2 regions of the Thermodesulfomicrobium thermophilum DSM 16697 genome follow, and region 1 is predicted to be linked to the other one. Evidence: predicted binding sites of a transcription regulator. Region 1 holds the regulator's gene; the other holds the start of a gene.

What was found. The regulator sigma-54, encoded in region 1, starts transcription at its own class of promoters, with help from an activator protein. The targets are predictions, from matches to a motif close to CTGGCACGGNNNNTGCTT.
Region 2: a site for sigma-54 is predicted at 2,195-2,212, ahead of nifH (nitrogenase iron protein). Genes of this name have one in related genera too.

Annotation. Positions count from the first base shown of each region.
Region 1 is NZ_JCANTW010000014.1:228,744-240,663, reverse strand. Features, by position in the region: gene BR00_RS08495 (KdsC family phosphatase) at 1-212, shown strand, start outside; gene lptC (LPS export ABC transporter periplasmic protein LptC) at 188-748, shown strand; gene lptA (lipopolysaccharide transport periplasmic protein LptA) at 751-1,272, shown strand; gene lptB (LPS export ABC transporter ATP-binding protein) at 1,269-1,988, shown strand; gene rpoN (RNA polymerase factor sigma-54) at 2,094-3,527, shown strand; gene hpf (ribosome hibernation-promoting factor, HPF/YfiA family) at 3,565-4,098, shown strand; gene BR00_RS08465 (PTS sugar transporter subunit IIA) at 4,101-4,556, shown strand; gene rapZ (RNase adapter RapZ) at 4,562-5,440, shown strand; gene BR00_RS08455 (PTS sugar transporter subunit IIA) at 5,500-5,907, shown strand; gene BR00_RS08450 (PTS sugar transporter subunit IIB) at 5,907-6,371, shown strand; gene BR00_RS08445 (PTS sugar transporter subunit IIC) at 6,385-7,068, shown strand; gene BR00_RS08440 (manganese-dependent inorganic pyrophosphatase) at 7,177-8,100, shown strand; gene BR00_RS08435 (hypothetical protein) at 8,180-8,461, opposite strand; gene BR00_RS08430 (ATPase, T2SS/T4P/T4SS family) at 8,458-10,557, opposite strand; gene ilvC (ketol-acid reductoisomerase) at 10,654-11,643, opposite strand; gene ilvN (acetolactate synthase small subunit) at 11,662-11,920, opposite strand, start outside.
Region 2 is NZ_JCANTW010000003.1:16,015-27,934, reverse strand. Features, by position in the region: gene BR00_RS00765 (methyl-accepting chemotaxis protein) at 1-478, opposite strand, end outside; gene BR00_RS00760 (LeuA family protein) at 858-1,985, opposite strand; gene nifH (nitrogenase iron protein) at 2,287-3,114, shown strand; gene BR00_RS00750 (P-II family nitrogen regulator) at 3,140-3,484, shown strand; gene BR00_RS00745 (P-II family nitrogen regulator) at 3,481-3,855, shown strand; gene nifD (nitrogenase molybdenum-iron protein alpha chain) at 3,870-5,507, shown strand; gene nifK (nitrogenase molybdenum-iron protein subunit beta) at 5,522-6,898, shown strand; gene BR00_RS00730 ((2Fe-2S) ferredoxin domain-containing protein) at 6,909-7,208, shown strand; gene BR00_RS00725 (GNAT family N-acetyltransferase) at 7,211-7,651, shown strand; gene nifE (nitrogenase iron-molybdenum cofactor biosynthesis protein NifE) at 7,665-9,047, shown strand; gene BR00_RS00715 (nitrogenase component 1) at 9,040-10,374, shown strand; gene BR00_RS00710 (radical SAM protein) at 10,394-11,656, shown strand; gene modA (molybdate ABC transporter substrate-binding protein) at 11,679-11,920, shown strand, end outside.

The DNA of each region.
Region 1 (11,920 bases):
CCTACCTGGGCGACGACCTCGTGGATCTTGCCCCTATGCGGGCGGTGGGACTCCCCTTGGCCGTCGCCAACGCCCGGCCGGAGATCCTGGCCCAAGCCCTGTGGGTCACGCCCCACGGTGGCGGCAACGGCGCAGTGCGCGACGCCGTAGAGCTGATCCTCCGCGCTCAAGGACATTGGGAATCCATATGCGCCCATTGGACCAACGGCTGATCTGGTGGGGTGTTCTCCTTGTCAGCGGCGTCCTTACCGCTCTCGGCGGCGCGTGGATCGCCCTGCGCATGTGGACCCCTGAGCCTGCCCCCTCCCTTCCGCCGCTCCAGGCCACGCTCCAGCTCACCGATCCTCATCTCACCCACGGCCAAAACGGCACCATTCTGTGGGAGCTGGACGGCCAGCAGGCGGACTACGATCAGGCCACCGACACCCTGCGCATCACCGCCCCGCGCATCCACTATTTCAGCCCGCACGGGCCCATCACTGCCACGGCCCTCCACGGCCAGGTGTGGCAAAAACGCGGCGAAGCGGAACTCGTGGGCAATCTCACGGCACAGATGCGCGACCACACCATGAGCGCCCAGAGCATGCGCTACAACGAGGCGGACGCCCGCCTCGTCTTTGCGGGATCTGTGCAGGTGCGCGGCCCGCGCCTTGACCTCGACGCTCCGGAAGTCCAGGTGTTTCTTTCCGAAGAGCGTATCATTGCCACCGGCGGCGTCCAGGCCGTCATCCACCCTGAAAGGAAATGACCATGCTCCCTGTTCTCATACTTCTCGGTCTCTTCCTGGCCCCTCCGGCCCTGGCTGCGCCTGCCCAAGAAGAGCAGCCGGTGGCCATCCAAGCGGACTCCATGGAATATCTCCAAAAAGCCGGACGAATCGTCTTTCGCGGCGCGGTCCACGCCACCCGTGAGGACATGGAGCTCTGGGCCGATACGGTCACCGTACATCTGGAGGAAGGCGCATCCAAGGCCGCGGCCACATCCCCCCAGGGCAAAGTGCGGTCCATCGTCGCCGAAGGCAACGTGCGCATCCAGACCACCCAAAACCGCAGCGGCACCGGGAAACGGGCCACCTTCGACGCCCGCACCGAAACCGTCACCCTGGAAGGCAATCCTGAGGTTCGTGAGGGCAAAAACAGCATCCGCGGCGAGGTCATCGTCTTGTACCTCAAAGACGGCAAAAGCGAGGTGCGCGGCGGCGCCAAACAACGGGTGGAGGCCATCTTCCTTGCGCCCAAGACAACCCCCGGATTGTTGGAGAAGAAGCCATGAGCCTCGTAGGATTGGGGCTCATAAAACGCTACCGACGGCGGGAGGTGGTACGGGGCATCGACCTGGAGGTGCAGCCCGGCGAGATCGTCGGCGTGCTCGGTCCCAATGGGGCGGGCAAGACCACGACTTTCTACATGCTTGCCGGCCTCACCACCCCGTCCGCCGGCACGGTGACTCTCGATCAGCATGACATCACCCGCCTGCCGCTTCACCGCCGCGCCCTTCTCGGCCTTTCCTATCTGCCGCAGGAAAGCTCGATATTCCGCAATCTTTCCGTGGCAGACAACCTGCGCATCGTCCTCGAATATACCGGGCTCCCACGCTCCGAACAGGAGCGCACGGCCCAACATCTCCTCGAAGAACTGGGGATTCTCCGCCTGGCGGACCAGCCGGCGTCGTTCCTTTCTGGAGGCGAGCGCCGACGCCTGGAAATCGCCCGGGCCCTCATCCGCAAACCGCAATTCTTGCTGCTCGATGAGCCTTTCGCGGGTATCGACCCCTTGGCCGTGGCCGACATTCAAGGCATCATCGCCAACTTGCGCCAACGGGGCATCGGCATCCTCATTTCGGACCATAACGTGCGCGAAACCCTCGCCATCTGCACCCGCGCCTACCTGGTTCACGATGGACGCGTCGTGCTCTCCGGCACTCCCAACGACATCGTGGCCAGCCCCATGGCCCGCTCCGTGTATCTGGGTGAAGGATTCTGCCTGTAAGCGGAAAAAGAAATCCCAGAAAAAATCAAGACATTGCCAGGCCCAGCCGTCTATGGCAGAAGGCAAGCATCACGAGGGCATCCCCTCCATGCAAAGGAAACGTCTATGGGATTGGAACTGCGGCAGAATCTGAAATTGACCCAACAGCTGGTGATGACTCCCCAGCTCCAGCAGGCCATCAAGCTGCTCCAGCTTTCCCGTCTGGAACTTCTGGAGGCTATCCAGCAGGAACTTTTGGAGAATCCGGTTTTAGAAGAAGCCACGGACCACCCCACGCCCGAGATCACGGAAGACGTCCCTTCCACTCCCCCGGAACTCGCCACAGCGGCCCTCTCCTGCAACGAACGAGACCTGCTGCGCAACGCCGATTGGGAAACCTATTTAGGCGACTTTGCGAGCACCAGTAAGCAACACAACAAGGAAGCCGAACTCCAAGAAGAAATGACCCCCTGGGAAGGACGCATCTCCGGCAAGCCCTCCCTGGAAGGCCACCTGCTTTGGCAACTGCGGCTCTCCGACCTCGACGAGGCGAGCCAAGCCATTGGCGAAGCCATCATCGGCAATCTCGATTCCCGCGGCTACCTCACGGCCACCCTGGAAGATCTCATGGAGCAGACCGGCGCCCAGCGCGAGGCCATCGAGGCGGTGCTCGCCCGCATCCAGCGCATGGACCCGGTGGGCGTCGCGGCCCGCTCCCTGCGGGAGTGCCTGCTGGTGCAACTTGAGGTGTTGGGGCAAGACGATCCCATTCTCACCACCTTGGTGCGCGATCACCTGGAAGACATCGAACGCAAGCGTTTCAAACCACTGGCGCGGAAATTCAAGATCGAGCTGGAAGACCTGCGCGCCTACCTGGATATCATCCAAAGCCTAGAACCTCTGCCGGGCGCAAGCTTTGGCAGCGAAGCCACGGTGTACGTCAGCCCGGACGTGTTCGTGCACGAGTTCGACGGCGAATTCGTGGTGCTGCTCAACGAAGAGGGGCTGCCTCGCCTGCAGATCAGTTCCCACTACGATACCTTGCTCCAAGGCGGCCAAGGCCCCGACAAAGACTACATCCAAGAAAAAGCCCGCTCCGCCCAATGGCTTTTAAAAAGCTTGCAGCAGCGCCAAAAGACGCTCTATAAAGTGATGGAGAGCATCGTGCGCTTCCAGCAGGATTTTTTCCGTCACGGGGTCACCAAGCTCAAGCCTCTGGTGCTCAAGGATGTGGCCGAGGACATTGGCATGCACGAATCCACGGTGAGCCGTATTACCAGCAACAAATACGTGGCGACCCCGCATGGGGTGTTCGAGCTGAAATTTTTCTTCAACTCCGGACTTTCCATGGACGACGGCTCTGAGGTGGGCTCCGAAAGCGTCAAGGCCATCATCAAACAATTGGTCAACGAAGAGGACCCGGCGCACCCGCTCAGCGATGAGAAGATTGCTGCGGTGCTCAAAGAGCGCCTGGATATCAACATCGCCCGCCGGACTGTGGCGAAATACCGTGCGGTACTGGGAATCGAGTCTTCTTCCCGAAGACGCCGGATTCTCTAATTGGTCATTCGACCCAACCGAACGCAAGGAGGTTGCTATGAACATCGTCTTCAACTTCAAAAATTTCGAGCCTTCGGACCACTTGCGCAAATACGCCCGGGATCGTTTCCAAAAACTCGTCAAATATATTGGAGATCGAGACGACACGGAGCTCCAGGTCAACCTTGAGGTGGAGAAGTACCGGCATATCGCCGAAGTCGTCCTCGTGGGCAGAGACCTTCACCTCTCTGCTCAAGACGAAAGTAATGACATGTATGCCACTGTGGATTTGGTTTGGGAGAAACTCGAAGCCCAACTGCGGAAAATCCGCGATAAAAACAAAACACGTCGCAAAGGGGTTCCGGTGCGCATGGACGTGCTTCGCCTGGAACAATCCGAGGGTGCTCCACACACGGTCGTGGAAAGCAGCGACCACTTCGACCCCAAACCCATGACTGTGGCGGAGGCTGCGCTCCAATTGGAAACAACCGAAGACACTTTCCTCGTCTTCCTCAACGCCGAGACCGAACGCATCAACGTGGTGTATCGCAGAAGCAGTGGTGGGTTCGGACTCATCGATCCAGGCATCTAATCATGCAATTTTCCGAATTTCTCCATCCAAGTCATGTACTTCCTGAACTTTCGGCCAGGACCAAGACCGAGGTCCTGGCCGAACTTGTGCGCCCGGTCATACCACTTTTCCCAAGCGTATCCCCGGAGGCCGTCGTCCAAATCCTTTTAGAACGGGAACGGCTTGGTTCCACTGCCATCGGCGATGGCATTGCTATCCCTCACGGCAAGGTGGACGGGCTGGACCATATCGCCGTCGTCGTGGGGCGCAGTACTCAAGGCGTGGAGTTCGACAGCGTCGACCATAAACCAGTGCACATCATTACGCTGGTACTCGCTCCAGCGGGGGGCGCCGGTATGCATCTCAAGGTATTGGCCTCCCTGGCGCGCCTCTTGCGGGATACAAGCTTCCGCCAAAGTTTTCTCAGCGCCCCGCCCTCCCAACTTTTCGAACTCATGACCTCCTACCCACTGCCCTGAATTCTATGGCCCCTCCCACAGCCACCAAGCCCCTGGTCATCGTTTCCGGCCTTTCTGGGTCTGGAAAGAGTACGGCCCTGAACATCCTGGAGGACATGGGGCTTTTTTGCGTGGACAATCTGCCGGCAGCCATGGCTCCGGACCTTGTGGACCTCTTTTTCCGCTCCTCCGCAGATGCCTATGCCGGACTGGCCCTGGGCATGGATCTCCGGCAGCCGGCCCTCGCCCAGCAATGGCAGGAAATCCTCGCCAAACTCCATCCCACCCCCACGGTGCTTTTTCTTGAAGCCTCCACTTCGACCTTGCTGCGGCGCTATGCCGCCACACGGCGTCCCCACCCGCTCAGCACAACCACCCCCGGCCTTGAGCAAGCCATTGAAACCGAGCGATCCCTCCTGGCCGTTATCCGCGACGGCGCCCACCTCGTCATCGATACCACCCACTATTCCATCCACGATCTACGCCGCGCCATCCAAAGCCGCTGGGAGACACTGAGCAGTGCTCCACAGGGCATGCGTCTGCATCTCATCACCTTTGGGTTCAAACACGCAATGCCCTCGGAAGCGGATACCGTCATTGATGTCCGTTTCCTCCCCAATCCCTACTTCGAGCCCTCCCTGCGGCAAGGCACCGGGCAGGACCCCGAAGTGGCCGCGTTTGTCCTCGAAAACCCTATTGCCCAGGCATTTCTCCCCAAGCTCATAGGACTTTTGGATACCATGATCCCGCTTCTCGAAGCCGAAGGCCGTTTCCGCTTCACCCTGGCCCTGGGCTGCACCGGAGGCCGCCACCGTTCCGTCGCCGTTGCGGAACGCGTAGGCGCCCACTTCCGGGCTCAAGGCCGCACCGTAACCGTCGAGCACCGTCATTGGACATTGCCATAAGGCCAAAGAAACGCTAGGCACGCCATGCCCTGTGCGGGACTTACCCCCAAGGAGGAATCATGATCGGCGTGCTGCTTGTCACCCATGGCACCTTTGGTGAGCATCTGCTCGATGCCGCCCAAACCATCCTTGGCCCCCAAGAAGGATGCGCCGTGGTGGCAGTGGACGACACCCGTCCCATGGATACGATCCTCGGAGACATCAAAGACCACGTCCGCCGCTTGGACCGCGGCAACGGGGTCCTCATCCTCACGGACATGTTCGGCGGCACGCCGTCCAACCTCAGTCTTTCGCTGCTTCTTCAGGGGAAGGTGGAAGTCGTCTCCGGGGTCAATCTCCCCCTCCTGCTCAAAGCGCTCACCAACCGCTCGGGGACATTGCACCAAGTGGCCTTGGAGGCAAAATCCGCCGGCAAACAAGGCATCCTCGTGGCCGGCGAGGTCCTGCGGCGTAAGGTTTCGGAATAATGCTCTGGTTTCGCATCGACAACCGTCTGGTGCACGGCCAGGTCATCGAAGCATGGATGCCCTACGTAGGGGCGAGCATCCTGGTGGTGGCCAATGATGACTTGGCAGCAGACCCGTTACGCCAGGAAATCATGCGCCTGGCGATCCCCGATGACGTGACGTTCCTCTGCTGCCGGGTCACGGAATTGGCCTCTGTGCTGGAAAGTCTCCACACCCAAGCCGCGGATCCGCACATCATGGTGCTCTTCGCCACCTGCCCGGACGCCCAGCTGGCCTACACCAGCGGCTGCCGCATCCACAGCGTCAACATCGGCAACCTTCACGACGGCCCCGGAAAACAGCAACTCTGCGCCCATGTATGCGTGTCGGAAGAAGACCGCTCATGCCTGATCTTCTTTCACGACCACGGCGTGGAGCTCGATTTCCGGTGTGTGCCGGGAAAATCCGTCACGGTGCACTTATGAGTTTCGATCCCCATTGGCCGACCCTTATGCTCAGCGCTTTTTTTTTGCCCTCCTCAATCTTTCGCGCTTCTGCGTCGACACCTCGCTCCTCCACCGACCAATAGCCGCAGCCCTGCTCTGGGGCGCAGCCACGGCGGACGCCTCGGTCGTTTTCATAGGAGTCTTCTTCGAACTTCTTTGGCTCGACCTCTTTCCCGCCGGCGCCTACGTGCCCCCCAACGGCCTCCTTGCCTTCACCCTTGCGGCCACCACTCTGCGCCATATTTCTGCGCCGTCCATGTTCCTCGCCCTGGCCGTCCTTCTCGGATCCGCCCTGTGCGCCCACGGGGCGGCAAACATTGAGCTCTTCTATCGCAAACGCCAAGACAGAGCCCTCATGCGCCTTGCCGATACCAACCGCCGCCCCCGCATGAGCTTCTTCGACCCTGATTCCATCGTTGTGCGCTCCGTGGCCGAACAATGGGTCCTCGGATGGACGCTCTTTCTCGTCTTTGCAGTGGTTCTGCTTGCAGGGATCCGGCTCCTGAACCTTCTGCCGCTTCCCCACACCCCGATTTCTTGGCCCATTCTTCTGGCTCCCGCCTTCATGGGTGGAGTCCTCTGCCTGCGCACCCACCGCGCCCTGGCCACGGCAACCGCAAGCCTCGTGGCCATGAGTATTGCCCTGGCGCTATCCACCTCCGGCTCACTCCTGTGATTCGAGCTTTTCAAAAAAACTCCCCTGCTGGGGCTTGGCAGCGGCGAGAGGTTGTGATATTTGGAACAAAGTTTTGGTTCATACTTCAACCTTGGAGGAGGAAACCCCATGTCCGTGTTCGTATTCGGTCACAAGAGCCCTGATTCCGATACCGTCTGCAGCGCCATCGCCCTGGCCGATCTCAAGACCAAGCTGGGCGTTCCCTGCACCCCGGCCGCTCTGGGCGAACTGAATCCCGAGACCAAGTTCATCCTGGAAAAGTTCGGCGTCCCGGCCCCTGCGGTCAAGACCTCCTACGCCGGTGAGAAGGTCTTCCTGGTGGATACTTCGGATCTGGCGCAGCTTCCGGATGACATCAAGCAGGCCGAAATCCTGGGCATCGTGGACCATCACAAGCTGGGTGACGTCACCACCCCCAATCCCTTGGAGTGCTGGATCTGGCCCGTGGGCTGCACGGCCACGGTGATCAAGTCCATGTACGACTTCTACGGTGTGGAGATCCCCAAATCCATCGCCGGTATCATGCTCTGCGCCATCCTGAGCGACACCGTCATCTTCAAGTCCGCCACCTGCACCGACAAGGACAAAAAGGCCGCGGAAGAACTGGCCAAGATCGCTGGCGAGAGCGACCTGAACGCCCTGGGCATGGCCATGTTCAAGGTCAAGTCCGCAGTGGAAGGCACCCCGGCCCGCGAGCTGGTCATGCGCGACTACAAGGACTTCAATATGAGCGGCAAGATGGTCGGTATCGGCCAGTTGGAAGTGGTGGACCTCTCCATCCTGGACGCTGTCAAGGCTGACCTGGAAGCGGACATCAAGAAGCTCAAAGAGGAAAAGGGCAACCACTCCGTCTTCCTGTTGTTGACGGACATCATGAAGGAAGGCTCGGAGATGCTCATCGCCTCCGACGACGAGTCCGTGGTGGAAAAGGCCTTTGGGGTGAAGCCGGAAAACGGCCGCGCCTGGCTGCCTGGGGTCATGTCCCGGAAAAAACAGGTGGTGCCCAATTTCGAAAAGGCCTTCGGCGCCTAACGCGCCCACGCCCTTTGGGTACACAGCGAACCGCCAGGACTCTCCTGGCGGTTCGTGTTGTGAGCACCGGCGAACAAACTCAGTCCACGAGCCCCGTACAGAAGGCATCTGCAGGAGAAGCCGCCGCATCCGCCGCGCCTTTCTCCACACACCGCGTCAGCTCCCGAATGCGCCGCAAGGCCTCGCCGCGCTCCTGAGCCAGGTGTTGCCATTTCTTTTTTTCTTTCTTCAGGGCCTCAATGGTGTGGAGCAAGTCCTGAATGGTATGCGCCGGATAGCCGTGCTTGGCATAACGGCCTTTGCGCAGTTCTTCGTCATTGCGCTCCTTGATGGCCCGCAACTGACTCGCCGAGAGGATCATCCGGCAACCGCCCGTACTTGCTCCATATCCGTACGGCCCTGGAGCACCTTGAGAATGCCGTCTTGCTTGAGGGAAAGCATGCCGTCCGCCACCGCCTGGGAGCGGATCTCCTCCGTAGGCTTGCGATATTTGATGGAGGTCTTGATGCCCTCGGAGCTCAGCATGAGCTCGTGGATGCCGACCCGGCCCTTGTAGCCACTGCCCATGCATTGGGCGCAGCCCACCTTGCGGTAGAGCGTGCGCTCCGACGCAAGAAACTCCGCCGCGTGGACATCGAAGCCCGGGCCGAACTCCATGCGCAGGTCCTCGATTTCTTGCTCCGAAGCCGGATAGGCCTCTTTGCAGTGCGGGCACAACGTCTTGACCAGACGCTGGGCCAAGACACACAAAAGCGAATCGGCGAAGTTGAAGGGGTCCAAATCCATGTCCAGAAGACGGGTCACGGTCTCCGGCGCCGAATTGGTATGCAGCGTGGAGAAGACGAGATGGCCCGTGAGCGAAGCCTCCACGCCGATATGCGCCGTTTCCTTGTCCCGCATCTCACCGATCATGATGACGTCCGGATCGGCGCGTAAAAAGGAACGCAGCACCGCGGCAAAGGTCAGCCCGATCTTGGGCTGCACCTGCACCTGGCGCAACCCTTCCTGGGTGATCTCCACCGGGTCCTCTGCGGTCCAGATCTTGCGCTCCGGCGTGTTGATGTAGCTCACCGCGGAATGCAGGGTCGTCGTCTTTCCAGACCCCGTGGGCCCTACCACCAAAATCAGGCCATACGGTTTACGGATCATGCCCTCAAAGGCCGCCTGGTTGCGGGGCAAGAGCCCCAGCTTGTCCAGCGGCAAAGGCTTTCCCGAAGCCAGGACGCGCAGCACCACGTCTTCCTGATTTTCGATGGTGGGGATGGTGGCCATGCGGTATTCCACCACTTGATTGCGGTCCGGAAGCTTGATTTTGATTTTACCGTCTTGCGGCAGGCGACGCTCCGCAATGTCGAGATGCGCCATAATCTTGAGGCGGGAGACGATAGGCCGGGCCAAGGCGAGACGAACCTTACGGAACTCGTGACAGGTGCCGTCGATGCGAAAACGGATGAGGCAATAGCGGCTGAAGGGATTGGGCTCGATATGGATATCCGAAACATTTTTGCGCCAGGCCTCTACCAGCAAGGCGTTGACCATGCGCACTACTTCGCTGTCCTGTTCCGAGAGGTCCGCCTCAAGGGTGTCGTCCGCAGCGACATCCCCGGTGGTGACGTCCTCGTCAAAGGCCGAAGCCAAATCCTCGCCGCCAGTGATTTGGCGATAAAAATGATCAATATATTGCTCAAGGTCTTGGGCCAAAGTGACCTTGGGAACGATGCTCGATGTCCCATAGATGAAGCGGATCTCGTCGAGCCGCCCCAAATCATAGGGATTGAGCATGAGCACCACGATTTGATTCCCCTGCTGCTCGAAGGGGATCCACCCGAAACGCTTGAGAAAATCCGGATCCAACCGCCGTTTTTCGAAAAGCTCGAACGGCGGTTCCTTGGTGGCGGAAAACGGAACGAAGTCTGTTTTGTAAAACCGAGCCAGGCTTTCTCCCAACGCTTCCTTGGGCACACCGAGCTCACCCAAGAGCATGGCATCAGGGTCCTTGGATTCCAGGGCCCGGGCCAACGCCTCTTGAGAAACGATCCCCTGCTCCACGAGATACGAATACCGACTGCTGGCCACCGCAGGCTTGGGAGCCAAGGCCTTGATGCGCTGTTCGATTCCCGGAAATGCGGGATCCAGGGCGAGAACTTTCTCGAAAAGCTCTCGGGCCTCGTCATACTTGTGTTGGTGTTGGAAGATGAGCCCCGCGCGGAAATAAAGCTTGGCAGCGGTGGCGGGCGGGTATTCGTTTTCTGCCAAGATCTTCAGCGTCAGGTCCGCCTGCTCGCTGATCCGCCCCATTTTGTTGAGGCTATCGAGGAGCAAGCGCACCAAATCATAGCTGCGGAAGCCTTGCGCATACCCAGCAAGGCAAAGATCATGGGCGCCGACAAAGTTCTCTTGCGAGAACAGATTCCACGCCTTGGTGAGGAGCTGCGTCTCAGTCTTGGGAACTTCCATGGCAATGCCTACGGTTAGACGGCTCCTAACGCAAACATCGCGCCCATGCAAACAAAATCCCGCCACGGGGCGCCCGTGGCGGGAGGGTCGATGGGGCTACTTCCCAAGCCAGCGCATCATGGAACGCAAGCGGTCTCCCACCTGCTCAATGGCGTGTTCATGGGCCTGACGCCGCTTGGCCAAAAAGGACGGCAGGCCGGCTTTATTCTCCAAAATCCAGTTACGGGCAAAGGTGCCGTCTTGAATTTCCCGCAACACCTGGCGCATAGCCTGACGGGATTCAGGGCCGATCACGCGGGGGCCAGTGCAGTAGTCGCCAAACTCTGCGGTGTCACTGATGGAGTAATGCATCTTCTTGAAGCCGCCCTCGTAGAGCAAATCCACAATGAGCTTGAGCTCGTGCATGCACTCGAAAAAGGCGATTTCCGGCTGATATCCTGCTTCCACCAAGGTCTCGAAACCCGCACGGATGAGCTCGCTCACGCCGCCGCAGAGTACGGCCTGCTCACCAAAAAGGTCCGTTTCCGTTTCCTCGGCGAAGGTGGTTTCGATGACCCCCGAGCGGGCGCCGCCAATCCCTGCGGCGTACGCCAAGGCCTTGGGCAAGGCCTGACCGGTGGCATCCTGATGCACCGCCACCAGGCACGGCACGCCGCCGCCCTTCTCAAATTCCCGGCGCACCAGATGCCCCGGGCCCTTGGGGGCGATCATGGCCACATCCACGTCCGCGGGCGGCACGATCTGGTGGTAGTGGATGTTGAAGCCATGGCCAAAAAGAAGGGTCTTGCCCGCGGTGAGCCCTGGCAGGATCTCCTGTTGATACACTTGAGGCTGGTACTGGTCCTGCACCAAGATCATGATGAGGTCCGCCTGCGCCGCGGCCTCGGCAGCGCTCACCGGCTCAAAACCGTGCTCCCGGGCAAGGGCCCAGTTGGCACCACCCGGCCGCTGGCCGATGACCACCCGCACTCCAGAATCCCGCAGGTTCTGGGCATGGGCATGGCCTTGGCTTCCGTAGCCAATGATGGCGACCGTCTTATCTTGCAGTATATGTAAATCCGCATCTTTCTCATAATAAATCTTCATAAAAACTCCTTATTGATGTTAATCAGCAAGCTGCATGCTGCGGCGCATGGCTATTGGACCACTTCGCGCAAATTCCTTAATGCCAAATCGCTGAAGAAGTGTAACGATTGCCTTGATTTTGTTCTTATCGCCCGTGATTTCCACGGTCAGCTCATCCACACTCACATCAACAACTTTGCATCGAAAAATATCGACGATGCGGAGTACTTCAGCACGCTTGGAGTCCTCAGCACCGACTTTGACCAAAACGATCTCCCGCTCCACCGCCTGCTCTTCC
Region 2 (11,920 bases), on a different contig from region 1:
CTTGGGGCCAGGGCCGCTTTCCTTCTGGGGCCCCGCCGGCGATGCGCACCAGCCGGTTTTGGTGAAGTTGCAGGAAGTGCACCTGGGCTCGGGTGAGGCTTGCGGCCTTGGGGAGGGCCGGGGCGGATTCGTGCAGATAGCTCCCCCCGACCTTGATGGACGGGAGGATGGAGGGGGTCGCCTCTCCGTCGAGCAGGATTTCGGCCTCAGCCAGGGGCTCCACTACCGGAAAGCCCGCGAGCTCCACGGTGGTGCGGGCGATGTCGAGATCCGCCCGGATACCTTCTTCTTCCAGGCGGGATTGGAGGATGATTGCCTGAGCGAGGGTGGCGGCCACGTGCTCGAGGGCGGTGCGGCCGTTTTCCACGAAACCTTGGCGGGCGGCGCGGCTTTGGCCCAGGGTGGTGGCAAGAATGGCCGCCAGGGCCGTGCCGATGACCAAGAGGGTGAGACGGACAGGAAAAGACACGTGGCGCACGCAAGCCTCCTTGGCGTTGGGTGCGCCGATGCTGCCGCAGGGCGGTGGTGGTTTGGTGACGGAAAGATGTCGGGATGGTTACAGGCGCCCGGTGTGCTCCAGGCGTTTTTCCCAGAGCGCCACTGCCGCGAGGGCGAGAAGCGGGGTACAGCCATTGCCATGGCGGTCGCTGACGCGCCTAAGGCCGGGGACACCACGACGCAGCAAGGCCGATGCCGGCGACGAGAGGACGCACCCCAACGCGATGGGAGGGTTGACAGGTGAAATCCCCCAGGCGGCCCAAGGGGGGAAGGGAGAACATTGCGCTTCCATGCCAGGCGAGAGGTCATCGCTGGCCGCGGTCTCCCTTTGAGTCGCTTTCCTGAACGAGGCAGTGATTTCAATTTGTTGTTGGCAGAGGAACTGCTTTTGGGATGTTGAGGAGTTGTTGGGCCAAATGGAGCACTTCTTCGGCTTCCAATGGCTGTTGAGCGCCGTGTTTGCGCACATGGGCGAGTACCTGCTCCACGTCGACACCTTTTCCAAGCATACCGTGACGAGACAGGAGCTGCACAACGGCTCCTCGTCCGCTTTTGGCCCCCCACAAAAGATGCCGCTGCATCCCCAAGCGTTCTGGTGGACAAGGCTCGAACAGCCCAGGGTCTTTGAGCAGCCCGTCCACATGGAGTCCGGACTCGCTCGTGAAGATGTGTTTGCCTGCGATGGCCTTGCGGGGGTCCAATGAGAGCCCGGTGGTGTGGGCCACTTCGTGGCAGAGTTGGCGCAGAGAACGCATGTCGTCCTTACGGGACGCGCGGATGAGGGTGAGGTATCCCGCTACTTCCTCCAAGGCACTGATTCCTGCCCGTTCCCCAAGCCCGAGGAGACTGACGTCGGCCCAGTGGCCCCCGGCATCCAGGGCGCATAGGGCATTGGCTGTGGCCATGCCAAAGTCGTCGTGACAGTGCACGCCCACGGGCAGGCGGGTTATGCTTTGCGCCCAGCGGACGGTTTCGGCGCAGGTCTGGGGCGTCCAGATTCCTCGTGTATCGGCCAAACGCACACCATGGGCGCCAGCACGTTCTGCGGTGCGCAGGAAGGGCTCTATGGCATGGAACGAAGCACTGCTGGCGTCTTCCAGACCCACCCGGATGGTGAGGCCGAGGCTTCGGGCAGCACCAATGGTGGCCACGAGCCGCTGGAGTGCTTCGGTTACGGAGATCTTGAGGCGGCGGGCAAGATGCTGCGGCGACACCGGTATTCCAACGTGGACGGCATGAAGCCCGAGTTTGGCGACCGTGTCGAGGATCTCCGGCCGACATGGGGCCCAAATGGCGCATCGGGAGGCAAGGCCATGGCGCTGTGCCGCTGCAGCGAGATCCTCAATGCCGTCCTTTCCCACCCAGCCGATTTCCACCATTTCGATCCCGGCACGGACCACGTCTCGCAGTATCCGTACCTGAAGTTCTTTGGGGAACTGGACTCCTACTGCCTGGGCCCCTTCCCGGAGTGTAGTATCCAGAAGCATATGCCCCTCCCTGTCTGAACAGGCTTTCAGATTTCATGCCGGATCCGAGATCCGTGCGGTCTTCCTTGATGAGAACAGGGGAACCACCCTTCCAAAATGTTGGACCCTTCCAAATGGAAGGGGACGACAGGGACAAGGCCGGGAAAGGGGCGTGGCGCACTCTATAGTCATCTATTTGAAATTCCTGGTTATTATTTGATTGGGTCCCGATGGCATGTCCCTTGCCCCAAGGAAGGACATTCTTGCGGGAGTTCCCTGCAGGAGAGTGGATATGCGCTTGTAAGGAGTAAGGAGAAGAACAATGCGAAAGGTAGCGATCTACGGCAAAGGCGGCATTGGGAAGTCCACCACGACCCAGAACACGGTGGCAGGACTGGCGGAGATGGGGAAGAAGGTCATGGTGGTGGGCTGTGACCCCAAGGCAGACTCCACCCGATTGCTTCTGGGTGGTCTGGCCCAGAAGTCGGTACTCGATACCCTGCGGGACGAAGGCGAAGACGTGGAACTTGCGGATATCCGCAAGGAAGGGTTCCTGGGTACGTGGTGCGTGGAGTCTGGAGGGCCGGAACCTGGTGTGGGGTGCGCGGGCCGGGGAATCATCACGTCCATCAATATGCTGGAATCTTTGGGTGCGTACGATGATTCAGAGGGTCTGGATTATGTTTTTTACGACGTTTTAGGCGACGTGGTGTGTGGTGGTTTCGCCATGCCTATCCGCGATGGGAAGGCGGAAGAAATCTACATCGTCTGCTCTGGAGAAATGATGGCCATGTATGCAGCAAACAATATCTGTAAAGGTATTGTGAAATATGCTCAGTCTGGCGGTGTCCGTTTGGGTGGACTTATTTGTAACTCCAGAAATGTGGATAATGAAAGAGAGATGATCATGGAGCTTGCAAAACGTTTGAACACACAGATGATTTATTTTGTACCTCGTGATAACGATGTACAGAGGGCAGAAATCAATCGTATGACAGTTATTCAGTGGAAACCTACGGCTCCGCAGGCAGATCATTATCGAAATCTTGCCAAGGCTATTGATTCTAATGATATGTTTGTCATTCCCAAACCGCTTTCAATTGAAAATTTAGAGAGCCTTCTCATGGAATTTGGTCTTTTGGATCAGTAAAATATACAGAAAAGGAGATGCCGTTATGATTATGATTCGTGCTATCGTTCGCCCTGAAAAGGTCGATGATGTTCTTTCTGCTCTTATGGATGCTGGCTTTCCTGCTGTTACTCGATACTCCGTGGCTGGTCGTGGAAAGCAGCGAGGAATCAAGATTGGTGAAGTGACGTATGACGAGATCCCAAAAACTATGCTTATGAGCGTCGTTCCCAACGCTGATAAAGATTTTGTTGTGAGTGTCATTATGAAGGCGGCACGCAGCGGTTCAAAAGGTGCTTTTGGTGACGGAAAAATTTTTATTTCCCCACTGGATGCTGTATATACCGTGAGTTCCGGTGTGTGTGATTCTGATTTGGAGGCCAGACCATGAAAGAAGTGATTTCTGTAATACGTATGAATAAGATGAATGCTACAAAAAATGCGCTCACTGAAGCAGGTATTTCAGCTTTTTTTGCTCATGAATGCTTTGGTAGAGGTAAGGGACTGGTGGAGCCGACTGCTGTGGATGGGGTTAAAAAAGGCATGGAAGAGGCGGTGGCGGTCATTGCGGATCCGGCCAAGCTGTATCCCAAGCGGATGCTCACGGTGGTCATTTCGGACGAGCTGGTGGACGAGGTGGTGCACACCATCATGGAAGCCAATCGTACAGGCCGGCCTGGAGACGGCAAGATCTTTGTGCTCCCTGTCTTGGACGCAGTGCGGGTGCGCACGGGCGAAAGTGGCACTAAGGCTATCGTTTGAACGAGGAGGAACGTATGCGTGCGCCTATCAAGAAATTCAAAGCACTGGATCCAGAAGAAGTCAAAAACCAACTGGTTTCCCGGTATCCTGCCAAGGTGGCCCGAAAGCGGGCAAGTCAGATCGTCGTCAATGAGCCTGGTGACGTGCCGCCGGAGATTCTCGCCAATGTGCGCACCATTCCCGGCATCATCACGATGCGTGGTTGCAGCTACGCGGGGTGCAAAGGGGTCATCCTGGGCCCGACTCGGGACATCGTGAACATCACTCACGGCCCCATTGGGTGTGGTTTCTATTCATGGCTCACCCGTCGCAACCAGACCGATGCCTCGGCAGAGGGTGCTGAAAATTATATGACTTACTGCTTTTCTACGGACATGCAGGAGCAGGATATTGTCTTTGGCGGCGAGAAAAAGCTCGAAGCAGCAATTCAGGAAGCTTATGACATATTTCATCCAAAGGCGATTGCTGTGTTTGCTACTTGTCCGGTTGGACTTATCGGAGACGATATCCATGCAGTTGCAAGAAGGATGAAGGCAAAATTTGGAGATTGTAACGTTTTTGCTTTTAGTTGTGAGGGGTATAAGGGAGTAAGTCAGTCTGCTGGTCATCATATCGCCAACAACCAGATTTTTACTCATGTCATTGGAGAAATTGATGAACCACGCAAAGGGAAGTATACTATCAATCTATTAGGAGAATACAATATCGGCGGTGATGCATTTGAGATTGAGCGTATTCTTGATAAGTGTGGAATTACTCTTTTAGCGACATTTTCTGGAAATTCCACGTATGAACAATTCGCAACGGCGCATCAGGCGGATCTCGACTGCGTCATGTGTCATCGCTCTATCAATTATGTCGCCGATATGCTGGAGGAAAAGTACGGAATCCCTTGGATCAAAGTGAACTTCATTGGGGCCCAGGCAACGGCCAAGAGTCTTCGGAAGATTGCCGAGTACTTCCAGGACCCTGAGCTTCTCGCACGGGTAGAGGAGGTCATCGCCGAGGAACTCCCCGAAGTGGAGGCTGTGGCCAATGCGGTGCGTCCGCGCACCCAGGGTAAGACGGCCATGCTTTTTGTCGGCGGGTCTCGCGCCCATCACTATCAAGAGCTTTTCAAGGAAATTGGCATGAAGATCTTGGCCGCGGGGTATGAATTCGCTCACCGCGATGACTACGAAGGCCGCCAGGCTCTGCCCCGTATCAAAGTGGACGCCGATAGCCGCAACATCGAGGAGATTGAGGTCACAGCCGATCCCAAACGCTATCGCCCCCGCAAGACCGAGGAACAACAAGCCGCCCTTGAGGCGCAGGGATTCACCTTCAAAGACTATGCCGGCATGATGGCAGAGATGGAGAAGGACACATTGGTCATCGACGACCTCAATCAGTTTGAGGCGGATCGGCTCATCGAACTGTACCACCCCGATATCTTCTGCGCGGGTATCAAAGAAAAGTATGCAGTGCAGAAGTATGGAATCCCCCTCAAGCAGCTCCATAGCTATGACTATGGTGGTCCTTATGCCGGATTCCGTGGAGCCATCAACTTCTACAAAGAGATCGACCGCATGGTGAACAGTCGGGTGTGGACCTATCTCAAGGCTCCATGGCAGCAAAATCCGCAACTCTCAGCGGCCTACGTGCATCAATAAAAAAGGAGCAACTCATGCTGCTACGTCATACACCACAAGAAATCATCGAACGCAAGGCGCTCACCATCAATCCGGCCAAGACCTGCCAGCCTATTGGGGCCATGTACGCTGCGTTGGGCGTCCACGGGTGCTTGCCTCATAGCCATGGGTCCCAAGGCTGTTGTGCCTACCATCGCAGCACCTTGGTACGCCACTACAAAGAACCTGTGTCCGCTGCCACGAGTTCTTTTACGGAAGGCGCTTCGGTTTTCGGCGGCGGCGCAAACCTCACCCAGGCCATCGAGAACATTTTTACAGTATATGATCCAGAAGTTATTGCTGTACACACGACTTGTCTCTCTGAGACCATTGGAGACGATCTCAATCAGATCATCGATAAAGCTAAAAAGAGCGGCAAGGTACCTGAAGGAAAGAATGTAATTTTTGCGAATACTCCAAGCTACGTCGGTTCTCATGTCACAGGATTCTCTTCAATGGTGAAGAGTATTGTTTCAAGTTTTGCAAAAACAGATGGATCGCCTTCAGGAAGTGTTAATATAATACCTGGTTGGTTGGAACCTTCCGATATGGAAGAGATAAAACGGCTCGCTTCTCTCATGGGCGTTCCAATTACAATGGTTCCAGACACATCTGGAGTTCTCAACGCTCCGCTGACGGGTCAGTTTACTCTGTTTCCCAAAGGCGGTGTGACGGTGGAGGAACTGCAGGCCACAGGCAGGGCCAAGGCCACAGTGGCCTTGGGTGAGTGGTGCTCGGCAGAAGCTGCCCGTTGGCTGGATGCTCAGTGTAAGGTTCCGTGTACCATCATCGAGATGCCCTATGGACTTCTCGGAACGGATCGTTTCATTGATGCATTGCGGGTTGCAGGCGGTGTTGCGGTTCCAGAATCCATTGAATTCGAGCGGGGACAGCTCGTGGATTTCATCGCCGACATGCATCAGTATTTCTACGGAAAGAAGGTCGCATTGGTAGGTGATCCTGATCAGCTTATCGCTATGACCGATTTTCTGGTGAGTATCGATATGCATCCAGTACATATCGTTACAGGGACTCCAGGATCACGTTTTGAGAAACGAATCCAGGAAATCGTTGCGCCCCTCGGCTATACACCAAACGTTCGTGCCGGTGGTGATATGTTTTTGTTTCATCAGTGGATCAAAAATGATCCGGTCGATATTATCATTGGCAATACGTACTGTAAGTACATCTCCCGTGATGAGGATATCCCTTTGCTCCGGTTTGGATTCCCTATCTTGGATCGAGTGGGACACCAGTACTTTCCTACGGTTGGGTATAAGGGCGGACTTCTGTTTCTTACCCGCTTGCTGGACGTGCTTTTGACCCGCAAGGACCGCGATGAACCTGAATCGAGCTTTGAGCTGGTGTACTAAGGGGGCTATGATGGCGATTCCTGAACGCGTTGTCTTGGTGTGTCAGAGCTTCCGTACTGCCGGTGAGCCCAAGGGGGTGTGTCATCGGCACAATGATGGCCTGGCGCAGTATCTGGAAGAGGAGATCCTTGCCCGCGGCTTGGACATGCAAGTGATCACGACGGGGTGTCTGAAGCGCTGCGAGCGAGGACCAGTCGTTGCCATCATGCCGGAGAATTGGTGGTTCGGCGCAGTGGACAGCGAGGAAGCGGTGGACGCCATCCTTGATGGTCTCGAAAACGGCGAACCGGCTGCCAATCGTTTGGAGTAGTTATGTGTATCCGCCCTGCCACCCATGCCGACCTTGCTGCCATGACGGAACTCTTGGAGCAACTCTTTGGTATCGAGACAGAATTTGCCGTGGACAAAGCCAAACAGATGCGAGGGCTGGCCCTCCTGCTGGAAACCCCCAAGGCTGTGGTCCTCGTGGCGGATGTAGGTGGCAAGGTGGTGGGGATGGTAACCATGCAGACCGTGGTTTCCACTGCGGAAGGCGGTCCAGTGGGTTGGGTGGAGGACCTTGTCGTGGATGAGGCCTGGCGGGGCAAGGGCATCGGTTCGTCTTTGTTGCGGGCCATCCTCGGACTGGCCTTTGCCCGTGGTCTTTCTCGCGTCCAGCTCCTCGCCGATGCTGAGAATGCCGCTGCCTTGCTTTTTTACCACCGGCATGGGCTTCGGCGGACGCGTATGGTGTGTGTGCGCGCTGTGCCCTGACGAGGAGGTCATTATGAACGCGGTACTCGAAGAACGGGCGTCTCAAGTTTGTCGCCTGGGAGAAGAGCCCTTTGCTATGGTTTGCAACCGCCCGAGTCTTGCAGGGGCCGTGAGCCAGCGGGCTTGCGTGTTTTGCGGTTCGCGGGTGGTCCTTTATCCCATCGCCGATGCCTTGCATCTGGTGCATGGGCCCATTGGTTGTGCGGTGTATACCTGGGATATTCGGGGGGCACTCTCTTCGGGCCCGCAACTCCATCGCATGAGCTTTTCCACGGATCTCAAAGAAAAGGATGTCATTTTTGGAGGCGAGAACAAACTCGCCGCAAGTCTCGATGAGCTCATCCCCCAATATACCCCCAAGGCCGTGTTCGTGTACTCCACCTGTATTGTGGGACTCATCGGCGACGACGTGGATGCCGTGTGTCGCAAGGCGGAGGAGCGTTTTGGCATTCCAGTCATTCCTGTGCACAGCGAAGGCTTCAAGGGGAACAAGCGCGCAGGGTATTCCGCAGCCTGCCAGGCTCTCATGCGTCTCGTGGGTAAGGGCTCCACTGAGGGAATCGGACCTCTGAGCGTCAATATCCTCGGTGACTTCAACCTCGCCGGTGAGATTTGGATCGTGCGGGGCTATCTGGAGAAGATGGGGATCCAGGTGGTGGCGAACGTCACGGGGGATGGACGCGTGGAGGACATCCAACGCTGCCACGGGGCGCGGCTCAATCTGGTGCAATGCTCGGGGGCGACCATGGAATTCGCCCGCATGCTTCAAGAGCGTTATGGTATTCCTTTTATCCGGGTGTCCTACCTGGGCATCGAAGACATGGCCGACTCTCTGTACAAGGTGGCAGACTTCTTTGCCGCGCAGGATCCTTCTTTGCGCGAGCGCACGGCCCAGCTGGTGCGGACCGAATTGGAGTGGCTGCTGCCGCGGCTTGCAGAGCTGCGCCGCGATCTTCAAGGCAAGCGGGCAGCCCTCTACGTGGGAGGATCGTTCAAGGCCTTCTCGTTGGTCAAGGCGTTCCGCCACCTAGGCATGCAGTCGGTAGTCGTGGGTTCGCAGACGGGCACCACTGAAGAGTACGAGGAACTCGCCGGCATCTGTGATCCGGGCACCATCCTCGTAGATGATGCCAATCCTTTGGAGCTCGCCGCGTTTCTCGAGGAGAAAAAGGTAGATGTATTCGTTGGAGGGGTCAAAGAGCGACCCATCGCCTACAAGTTGGGAACTGGCTTTTGCGATCACAACCATGAGCGTAAAATCGCTCTGGAAGGATTCGTTGGTATGTATAACTTTGCAAAAGAAGTACATGCATCTACCATGAGTTCTGTTTGGAAAATTATGCCACGCAAAGGATATAAACCTCCTTTTCTCGATAAGGAGGTTTGCCATGTCTGAGTATGTATCTACAATAAATGCATGCAAAATGTGTATGCCGATTGGTGCTGCTCTAGCATTCCGTGGTATCGATGGATGTATTCCATATATTCATGGTTCTCAAGGATGTGCCACATATATGCGAAGGTATATCATCAGCCATTTTCGAGAGCCAATCGATATTGCGTCTTCTTCGATGGACGAGAAAGCTGCTGTGCATGGTGGAGGCCCAAATTTCAAGAAGGGCATCCTCAACGTCATGCGCAAATATAATCCTCAATTGGTAGGGGTAGCCACCACCTGTCTGACAGAAACCATTGGCGAAGATGTTCCTCGTCTGGTGCAGGAGTTTCGGGAGGAGTTTGCAGATCTTCCCTTGCCAGAGATCGTGACCGCCTCCACCCCCAGCTATTCCGGGACCCATATTGAGGGCTGGCATGCGGCCTTGCTGGCGGTGGTGAATGGCGTGGCCCAGCCCGTCGATTCCCATGGGGGAGTGACGCTTATGCCGGGATTTCTCTCTCCTGCGGATCATCGTTGGTTCAAGGAGTTGGGCGCGCGCATGGGGCTTGCGCTGCCCCTCCTGCCCGACTTCAGTGACGTTCTCGACGGCCCGACCTGGGAGACCTATCAGCCTCTGGCTCCGGGAGGGACTCCCATGGAGGCCCTTCGGCGCATGGCGGGGGCCCGCGCTACGGTGGAGCTTGGTGTGCCGCACCGTCTTTCTCCAGCCCAGTCTTTGGAGCAGCGTTTGGGCACGCCTGCACGCTTTACGGACACGCCCATCGGCCTTCGGGCCACCGACCGCTTTCTCGGCGTGCTCACGGAGTTGGGCGGGTGCGTGGCCCCGCGGGAGGTAGCTGCCCGGGGCCGGCTTTTGGACGCCCTGGTGGACGGCCATAAGTATGTCTTCGGCAAGCGGGTTGTGGTCTACGGCGAGGAGGAACTGGTCGTCGGGGTGACGGCATTCTTGGCCGAGATGGGAGCTCGACCGGTGCTCGTGGCCACGGGTGGCGCGAGCGCTACCCTGGCCGATCGTGTCCGTGCCGTCGTAGACGGGCTGTGTCCTTTGCCCGAAGTGCGCACCGAGGCCGACTTCCATCAAATCGAGGAAGAAGCCAATTCCATGGAGCCGGATTTTCTCGTGGGCCACAGCAAAGGATACAAGCTTGCGCGTTCTCGTGGCGTCCCGTTGATCCGTCTTGGATTTCCCATTCACGATCGGTTTGGAGGACAGCGTCTTTTGTGCGTGGGCTATGATGGTGCCCTGGAGCTTTATGATCGTATCGTCAACGCCCTGCTGGCCCAGAGTCAAGATGCATCTCCGGTAGGATATTGGTATCTTTAGCCCATAAGGAACGGTCATTATGTGCAGGCAAAAAGATCGTAGCGTACATCCATGCTTTGAAAAGAAATCTGCATGCTCTGTTGGGCGCGTCCACTTGCCAGTGGCTCCTACGTGTAACATTCAGTGTAATTACTGTGATAGGAAGCATGATTGCATCAATGAATCCCGTCCAGGAGTGACGAGTGCGGTGCTCTCCCCCACTCAAGCCAGTGCCTATTTGGACATGGTTCTTGAACGGGAGCCGCGTATCCGGGTGGTGGGGATTGCGGGTCCGGGGGATCCGCTGGCCGAGCCTTCCCGAACGCTGGAGACCATCCGTCTCGTGGCGGAGGCCCATCCTGAGTTGTTGTTCTGCCTTTCGACCAATGGGCTGGGGCTTCCTGATGTAGTGAATGCCTTGGCGGATTTGGGCGTGACCCACGCGACCGTGACCGTCAATGCCGTGGACCCGAAAGTGGGAAGCCAGATCTACCGGTGGGTGCGTTTTGCCAAGCGTGTCTACCGCGGTGAGGAAGGGGCCCGGCTGCTTTTCTCCCGGCAGGAAGAGGGGATCCGCCGTCTCAAGGAGCGGGGGATGACCGTGAAAGTGAACACCATCGTTATCCCTACGGTCAATGAGAACCATGTGCTCGAGGTCTCGCACTGGGCCGCGGGCCTTGGTGTCGACATCCAGAATTTGCTCCCGCTGTGTCCAGCTGCCAAGACCCCCTTTGCTGCCTTGGGCGAGCCCGAGGAGCATTTGGTGGAGGCGTTGCGGAACGAGGCCTCGGCCTTGCTGCCTCAGATGCGCCATTGCCAGCGCTGTCGTGCAGATGCCGTGGGGCTTCTCCATGCGGATCAGTCTCGGGACTTGGCCCCGGTACTGCGGCAAGTGGCTCATGGCCCAGCCGTGTCGCGCCCATACGTAGCCGTGGCCAGCCGGGAAGGGCTTTTGGTCAATCAGCATTTGGGCGAAGCAGCTGCCTTTCAGATTTGGCAGCCAGGACACTCGCCGCGCCTGGTGGCGACACGGCCCGCGCCGGAACCCGGCGGGGGCGATGGCCGGTGGCGGCAGATGGCGCAGGTTTTGGGTGATTGCAGTGCGGTGTTGGTCCGGGTCGCAGGGGCGCGCCCCAAGGAAGTTCTCAGCCAGCAAGGCATCACCGTGTATGAGGTGGAGGGGCTGGTGCGGGACGTACTTGCGGCCTATGCCGAAGGCCAAGACATGGGCGCATTCCGGCCCTGTTCCGGTACGGGATGTCGTGGCGCGTTGGGGGGAGGAGGCGTTGGATGCGGGGCCTAACACACGTTTTTGGGGCGGAATCATGCGGACGTTGATGGTGGTCGGCATGGTGATGGGGTTTGCGTGGGTATGCGCGGCTGAGGAAAGGCCTATGGTGGCGGCCGCAGCGAGCCTCAAGTTTGCGTTCAGCGAAGTGGCGGAAGAGTTCCAGCGGCAAACGGGGATGTCGGTGCGTCTGAATTTTGGTTCTTCAGGGAATTTCCGCCGGCAGATTCTTCAGGGGGCCCCGTATGAACTCTTTTTTTCGGCCGATGAGGAAAACGT